DNA from 2 places in the Brevundimonas sp. C43 genome. Region 1 is predicted to be linked to the other one. Evidence: predicted binding sites of a transcription regulator. Region 1 holds the regulator's gene; the other holds the start of a gene.
What was found. Region 1 encodes HrcA, which represses chaperone genes, less so after heat shock. Its sites were predicted from a motif close to GTTAGCANTCNNNNNNNNNGANTGCTAAC; they were not measured.

Region 1 (4,196 bases):
GCGCGCTTCGCCGCCATCGGCGCCGGCGTGGCGTGGTACGGCCGACTGGCGCCCGCCGCCGATGCGACCCCGGTTCAGGTGTCGTCGGGCCAACCCTGGCCGGTCGATATCGCCGACGACCTGAAGGCGCCGGTGCTGGGCCTGTACGGCGGCAAGGATCAGGGCATTCCATTGGCCAGCGTCGAACGGATGCGCGAGGCCCTGGCGCGCGCCGGCCAGACTGGCAGCCAGATCGTAATCTATCCCGACGCCCAGCATGGCTTCCACGCCGACTATCGCGCCAGCTACGCGGAAGCGGACGCCAAGGACGGCTGGTCCAAGCTGCTGGCGACGTTCGAGAAGACTATAAAAGCGTAGATCAGGCCTTGCCGTCGAAGGTGTGGGTCTCGGCGGCGGGGGCGGCGCCATAGGGCTTCGGGGCTTGCGCTCCGGATCCCTTGGCGGCGACGACGACCATGGCGGGGCGGACGGTGCGGCCGAACAGTTCGAAACCGGACTGCATGGTCTGGATCACCGATCCGCCGGCCACGGTCTCGGACGGCTGTTCCATCATCGCCTGGTGCAGATGCGGGTTGAAGGCCTCGCCCGCCTCCGGCGCGACGCGCTTCAGGCCGTTGGCGTCGAAGGCCTGCAGCAAAGCCTTCTGCGTCAGCTCCAGCCCGGTCACCAGACCGGCCGTTGCGCCCTCGGCGTCCTTGGGCGCAGCCATCAGGGCGCGTTCCAGATTGTCGGCGACGCCCAGCAGGTCCTTGGCGAATCGTTGAATGGCGAAGGCGCGGGCGTCGTTCTGCTGCGTCTCCGAGCGGCGCTTGAGATTCTCCATCTCGGCGGCGACGCGCAGGGCGCGGTCCTTCCATTCGTCACGCTCGGCGATCACGGCGTCCAGCGGCGCCAGATCGTCTGACGGATGGGCGTCCAGGCCGTGTTCGGCGTTGGTTTCGGCCATGTCGGCGTCCACGGCGTTCAGTTCGTCGTTAAAGGGCTTGTCGCTCACTTGTCGTTCCCGTCCAGCATCCGGCCCAGCACCCGGGCGGTATAGTCCACCAACGGAATGACACGGGCGTAGTTCAGTCTTGCAGGGCCTATCACGCCGATGGCGCCCAGAACCCGCTGTCGGCCGCTCATATAGGGCGCCGCGATCACGGCGGAACCCGAAAGTGAAAACAACCGTGTCTCTGCGCCGATGAAAATGCGCACGCCCTGCGCCGCGTCGACCCCGTCCAGCAGGCCGATCAACTGTTCCTTTTGCTCCAGATCATCGAAAAGGACGCGGACCCGCTCTAGATCGGCCAGGCCTTCCCGGTCCTGAAGCAGGTTGGCGCGACCCCGCACGATCAGGGCGCGCTCCCGATCCTGCCCGCCGGACCACGCAGCGAATCCGTCCTCGACCAGGCGGGCGGCGGTCTGGTCCAGTTCGCGCCGTGCGATTTCCAGCTCTTGCGTCATCTCGCGCCGGGCGTCGGCGAAGGGGCGGCCGCGCAGGCGGGCGTTCAGGAAGTTGGAGGCCTCGACTAGAGTCGAGGGCGTGACGCCGGCCGACAGGGTCATGATGCGGTTTTCGACCGTGCCGTCGTCAGCGACGATGACCGCCAGGGCCTGATCGCCGCCCAGGGCGACGAACTCGACATGTTTGACGCCGGAATCACGGACCGGACTGGAGACGACGCCTGCGCCGCCGGCCAGGCCCGACAGCAGGTTCGAGGCTTCATCCAGCGCCGCCTCGAAGTTCCGGCCGCGCCCGGCGAGCCGCCCATCGATCTCGCGACGCTCTTCCTTGGTCAGGTCGCCGACCTCAAGCAGGCCGTCCACGAACAGGCGAAGGCCCGCATGGGTCGGGATGCGCCCGGCCGAGGTGTGGGGCGCCGCCAAAAGGCCCGCGAGGGTCAGATCCTGCATGGTGTTGCGGATCGAGGCGGGCGACAGGGCGATGCCGCCCAGCGACAGGGTCCGCGACCCGACCGGCTCGCCGGTCTCCAAATAGGATTCCACGATACGACGGAAGATGTCGCGCGCCCGAGCATCCAGCCCCGCCAGACCCGCGAGGGCCAGATTCGGGGATGGGCCGGCGTCGAACGGCGGGTTTTTCGGGGCATACAGGCTCACGGTTTCAGGATAAGCACCGCCGCCACAGCTTCCAAGGTCAGACTTCCAAGGACCCTTCCCATGCGCCATTCGCAACGCACCGACGATCAACTGCGTCCCGTCACCATCGAGACCGGCGTCAACCGCTATGCCGAGGGCTCGTGCCTGATCAGCTTCGGCAACACCAAGGTGCTGGTGACCGCATCGATCGAGGACAAGGTGCCGGGCTGGATGCGCAACTCGGGGCAGGGATGGGTGACCGCCGAATACGGCATGCTGCCCCGCGCCACCCACACGCGCGGCCGTCGTGAAGCCGCCGCGGGCAAACAGTCGGGCCGCACACAAGAGATTCAGCGATTGATCGGTCGCTCCCTGCGCGCCGTGGTGGACCTGAAGGCGCTTGGCGAACGTCAGGTGCTGATCGACTGCGACGTCATCCAGGCCGACGGCGGCACCCGCACGGCGTCGATCACCGGCGCCTGGGTCGCCATGAGCCTGGCGCTTAATTATCTGCGCGACGAGGGCGTGCTGAAGGCCGATCCGATCACGGATCAGGTAGCGGCTGTGTCGTGCGGTGTCTGTGACGGCGTGCCGGTGCTGGACCTCGATTACGAAGAGGATTCCGAGGCCGAGGCGGATTCGAATTTCGTCCTGACCGGTTCGGGCCAGATCGTCGAGGTCCAGGCCACCGGCGAGAAGCGCGGTTTCTCGCGCCCCGAGTTCGACCGGCTTTTCTCACTGGCCGAGATCGGCTGCACCGAACTGTTCGCCCTGCAGAAGGCGGCCCTGGCGGCGATGAAGCGATAAGGGGGTTTCACCTCGGGGCGCGGCCGGGCATCGTCGCCCGGTTGATCCTGACCGGAGATATGCCCATGCGTCGACCTCAATGGCTTTCGCTCGCCGCCTGCGCCTTTCTGGCGGCCTGCCAGCCGGCCGGCCCGAACCAGAAGTCGGCGTCCGACGATCCAGTGGCGAACGCTGATGTGATCGACGCGGTGCCGCTGCAGGCGGACGCTGAGCCATCGACGCAAGCTCAAAAACCTGTTTCAGAAAAGACTGAGCCACAGCCAGCGCCTGCACAGCCGCCAGCTGAAGCTGCGTCAGCGCCTGATCCAGAGCAATCGCGGACCACAATACCGGAAGCTTGGGACATGAAGGCCGGCGAGGTGCAAAACTGTCGCGACGCCATCGGTTCCGCAGCCGCCGCGCGACTGGTTGAACGCTGCATCCGTGTCAGCCCCGCGACCCGCCCTCCCTGCAATGCCTCAAACCCCTGCGCCCTCATCCAGGGTGAGATCGAGCGGTCTTGTAAGCTATGGCAGGGTGACGGTGATCCGCCGGCGGAGTGCCGGAACTAGCGACGGTCAGGCTGAGCGCACCGCGCCCGCCACATCGGCCACCACCCGCTTGACCAGCGCCTCGTCGTCGCCCTCGGCCATGACGCGGATCAGCTTTTCCGTGCCCGAGGGACGGACCAGCAGCCGTCCCTGACCGCTCAGGGCCGCTTCGGCCTCGGCGATGGCGGCCTTGACCGTGTCGGTCTCCAGCGGCTTGTCGGCGGTGAAACGGACGTTCTCCAGCTTTTGCGGAACGGGATCGAACTGGCGCGCCAGTTCGCTCATCGGCTTGCCGGATTCCACCAGGACGGCCAGCACCTGCAGCGCCGCCATCAGGCCGTCTCCGGTCGTGGCGTGGTCGTGCAGGATGATGTGGCCCGACTGCTCGCCGCCGATATTGAAGCCGCCTTCGCGCATCCGTTCCATGACATAGCGGTCGCCGACCTTGGTCCGCTCCAGCGTCAGGCCTTCGGACTTCAGTTTACGCTCCAGCCCCAGATTGGACATGACGGTGGCCACCACGCCGCCCCCGGTCAGGAGGCCGCGCCTGGCCCAGTCCAGCCCGACCAGGGCCATGATCTGATCGCCGTCCACGACCCGACCCATCTCGTCGCAGATGATCAGCCGGTCGGCGTCGCCGTCCAGGGCGATGCCAATATCGGCGCGATAGCGTTTGACCGCATCGGCCAGGGTCGCCGGATAGGTCGAGCCGCACTCGGCGTTGATGTTGGTGCCGTTCGGGGTCACGCCCACGGGGAAGACCTCGGCGCCCAGTTC
Region 2 (4,196 bases), 300 kb from region 1:
CGAAACAGAGCTGGACCCGCGCAGCCTTCGACGCCTGTCTCGATCTGGCGCGCGCCAGCGACGTCGAGGGACGTCGCGCGGCCCTGTTCGCCGGCGAGGCCGTCAATCTGACCGAAGGGCGGGCGGTGCTGCACCCGGCCCTGCGCGCCGCGCCGGGCGCCGACTTCAAGGCCCTGGGCGAGCCGGTCTCGGCCGAGGTGGACGCCGTGCGGGCGGACATGAAGGCCTATGCCGACGCCGTGCGATCGGGCGCCGAGGCGGGCGCGACGGGGCGCAGGTTCGAGGCGATCGTCCATGTCGGCATCGGCGGGTCGGACCTGGGGCCGCGCGTGGTGTGGGACGCGCTGCGTCCGCTGGACCCGGCCATCGATCTGCGCTTCGTCGCCAACATTGATCCGCGCGACATGGCCGAGGCGCTGACCGGCCTTGATCCCGAAACCACCCTGGTCGTGGTCGTGTCCAAGACCTTCACGACCCAGGAAACCCTGGCCAATGCCGAGGCGGCCAAGGCCTGGCTGGCGGCGTCGCTGCCGGCCGAGGGGATGACGAAACACTTCATCGGGGTGACGGCGGCGCCGGACAGGGCGGCCGCCTTCGGCTGCGGTCGGACCTTCGCCTTCCGGGACTGGGTCGGCGGGCGCTATTCGCTGTGGTCGGCGGTCAGCCTGTCGTGCGGCATCGCCCTGGGCTGGGACGTGTTCGAACGGATGCTGGCGGGCGCGGCGGAAATGGATGCGCATTTCGTCTCGGCGCCGCTGGAGCGGAATGGGCCGATCCTGCTGGCCCTGGCCCAGGTGTTCAACGTCGATGGCCTGAACCGGCCCGCCCGTACCGTCGCCCCCTACGCCCACGCCCTGCGCCGCCTGCCGTCCTTCCTGCAACAGCTGGAGATGGAGTCGAACGGCAAGCGGGTGCATCGCGACGGCACGCCGGTGACGCGCCAGACCTGTCCCGTCGTCTTCGGCGAGCCGGGCACCAACGGGCAGCACGCCTTCTTCCAGCAAATCCACCAGGGGCCGGAGGTCGTGCCGGCGGAGTTCGTGATTGTCGCCAGGACGCATGCGGATGCGCCGGAATCGCCGCTCTGGTCCAATGCCCTGGCCCAGGGGCAGGCCCTGATGCTGGGCAAGACGACCGAGGCGGCCAGGGCTGAAGGTCTGGCTCAGGGTCTGTCGGAGGAAGAGGCGACGCGCCTAGCGTCCCACCGCACCTTCACCGGCAACCGTCCGTCGACGGCCATCGTCATGGAGCGGCTGACGCCCGAGGCCCTGGGCGCGCTGCTGGCCCTGTATGAGCACAAGACCTTCGTCGAGGGCGTGATCTGGGACATCAACAGCTTCGACCAATGGGGCGTCGAACTGGGCAAGGTCCTGGCCAAGGCGATCCTGAAGGACGTCGACGCGGGCGGCCCCTCGGCGGACCTGGATCCGTCCACGGCAGTACTGATGACGCGGTTGATGGGCTGACGCGAAAAGAGCCCGTCCTTGCCGGACGGGCCCTGCCGATCATCTAGACTGTCAAACGCTTACCAGCGGCGGTCGTAGCGGTAGTCGCGATCATTGCGGTAGTCGCGGCGGTCGTAGCGCGAGTCGTAACGGCGGCCGTCGTAGCGGTAGTCGTAGCCCGAGCGGCTGCGGTCGATGCCGTGCTCGCGCTCCCAGTGACCCTGGTTACGGTAGCACTGGCCGCCCCGGTAATATTCGCAGCCCGAGCCGCGGTTGGAGGCCACCGCGCCCAGCGCCGCGCCGGCGAGCGCGCCGCCTGCGATATAGCTGCCGTCGCCGTTGCCATAGATGGCGCCGGCCAGACCGCCAACGGCGGCGCCGATCAGGGCGTTACGGCCGGTATTGTCGCGATCGCGCGATTGGGCGGAAGCCGGAGCGGCCATCAGGCTCAGGGCCACGACGGGGGCGGCGGCGACCGCAGTAATCTTCAGCAGCTTGGACATTTTGGTCTCCTTCTTGGCTTGCCGATCTGCGTTTCCGGGGCGGGAAGGCATCCAGCGTTGAGACCGTTCTATCGCTCCCAGTTTGAACGACCCCGGAGGTGGGCGTTCATTTTCGGTTCATTGTCACAGAGAATTCGCGCGGCGATCGAGCCGCGCCGCTTGACGATGCCAGCGCCTCTGCCTAACTCCCGCCCGCGTTAGCACTCTCGCTGGTCGGCTGCCAAAACGGCGATCGCGAGAGCGCCGCACACCGTTTCAAAAACGCCCCGATCCGGGGGTTCTAGAGGGAGAAGTCCGATGGCGTTCCGTCCGCTCGGCGACCGCGTGCTGGTCAAGCGCGTTGAAGAAGAATCCAAGACCAAGGGTGGCATCATCATCCCCGACACCGCCAAGGAAAAGCCGCAGGAAGGCGAAGTCGTCTCCGTCGGCCCTGGCGCCCGCGACGACACCGGCAAGGTCAATGCTCTTGAGCTGAAGGCCGGCGACCGCATCCTGTTCGGCAAGTGGTCGGGCACGGAAGTGAAGATCGACGGCGAAGACCTGATCATCATGAAGGAATCCGACGTCCTTGGCGTGCTGTCCTAAGCACCCGACGTCCGACGTTCCTCAATCAATCCATATAGATAGGAGCTGCCCGCATGGCTGCTAAAATCGTACAGTTCAACACCGACGCGCGCGACAAGATGCTGCGCGGCGTCAACGTCCTCGCCAACGCCGTCAAGGTGACCCTGGGTCCCAAGGGCCGCAACGTCGTGATCCAGAAGTCCTTCGGCGCCCCGCGCTCGACCAAGGACGGCGTGTCGGTCGCAAAAGAGATCGAGCTGGAAGACGCCTTCGAGAACATGGGCGCCCAGATGATCCGCGAAGTCGCTTCGAAGACGAACGACAAGGCGGGCGACGGCACCACCACCGCAACCGTTCTGGCTCAGGCCATCGTGCAAGAGGGCCTGAAGGCCGTCGCCGCCGGCATGAACCCGATGGATCTGAAGCGCGGCATCGACAAGGCCGTCGGCCTGGTGCTGGAAGAGATCAAGTCGAACTCCAAGCCCGTTTCGAACAACTCGGAAATCGCCCAGGTCGGCACCATCTCGGCCAATGGCGATAGCGAAATCGGTGAGCTGATCGCCCAGGCGATGGCCAAGGTCGGCAACGAAGGCGTCATCACCGTCGAGGAAGCCAAGACCGCCGACACCACCGTCGACGTCGTCGAGGGCATGCAGTTCGACCGCGGCTACCTGTCGCCCTACTTCATCACCAACGCCGACAAGATGGAGGCCCAACTCGAAGAGCCGCTCATCCTGCTGTTCGAGAAGAAGCTGACCTCGTTGCAAGCCATGCTGCCGATCCTGGAAGCTGTGGTTCAGTCGGGCCGTCCGCTGCTGATCATCGCCGAGGACATCGAAGGCGAAGCCCTGGCGACCCTGGTCGTCAACAAGCTGCGCGGCGGCCTGCGCGTCGCCGCCGTTAAGGCTCCGGGCTTCGGCGACCGCCGCAAGGCCATGCTGGAAGACATCGCCATCCTGACGGGCGGCCAGGTCATCTCGGAAGACCTGGGCATCAAGCTTGAGAGCGTCACGCTCGACATGCTCGGCAAGGCCAAGAAGGTCTCGATCACCAAGGACGACACCACCATCGTCGAAGGCGTCGGCGGCAAGGACGAGATCGAAGCCCGCGTGGCCCAGATCAAGCGCCAGATCGAAGACACGACCTCGGACTACGACAAGGAAAAGCTGCAGGAACGTCTGGCCAAGCTGGCCGGCGGCGTTGCAGTCCTGCGCGTCGGCGGTTCGACCGAAGTCGAAGTGAAGGAAAAGAAGGACCGCGTCGACGACGCCCTGAACGCCACGCGCGCCGCGGCTGACGAAGGCATCGTTCCGGGCGGCGGCATCGCCCTGCTGAAGGCCTCCAAGATCCTGGCCGACGTCAAGGGCGACAACGCCGACCAGAACGCCGGCATCGCCATCATCCGTCGCGCCCTGCAGGCTCCGATCCGTCAGATCTCGGAAAACGCAGGCGTCGAAGGCTCGATCGTCGTCGGCAAGGTGCTGGAAAACGAGCAGTCCTCGTTCGGCTTCAACGCCCAGACCGAAGAGTACGGCGATCTGGTGCAGATGGGCGTCATCGACCCGGCCAAGGTCGTCCGCACGGCTCTGCAAGACGCCGCTTCGGTCGCCGGCATCCTGATCACGACGGAAGCCGCCGTCGCCGACGCCCCCAAGAAGTCGGGCGGCGCTGCGGCTCCCGACAT

Region 2: groES (co-chaperone GroES) is a predicted target of HrcA. The motif match lies at 2,145-2,173, and genes of this name have one in related genera.

What each region holds. Positions count from the first base shown of each region.
Region 1 covers NZ_CP132231.1:2,535,109-2,539,304, reverse strand. Annotated here, with positions in the region: gene Q9R14_RS12805 (dienelactone hydrolase family protein) at 1-357, shown strand, start outside; gene grpE (nucleotide exchange factor GrpE) at 359-946, opposite strand; gene hrcA (heat-inducible transcriptional repressor HrcA) at 991-2,049, opposite strand; gene rph (ribonuclease PH) at 2,164-2,889, shown strand; gene glmM (phosphoglucosamine mutase) at 3,447-4,196, opposite strand, start outside.
Region 2 covers NZ_CP132231.1:2,835,521-2,839,716, forward strand. Annotated here, with positions in the region: gene pgi (glucose-6-phosphate isomerase) at 1-1,466, shown strand, start outside; gene Q9R14_RS14205 (hypothetical protein) at 1,526-1,948, opposite strand; gene groES (co-chaperone GroES) at 2,246-2,533, shown strand; gene groL (chaperonin GroEL) at 2,587-4,196, shown strand, end outside.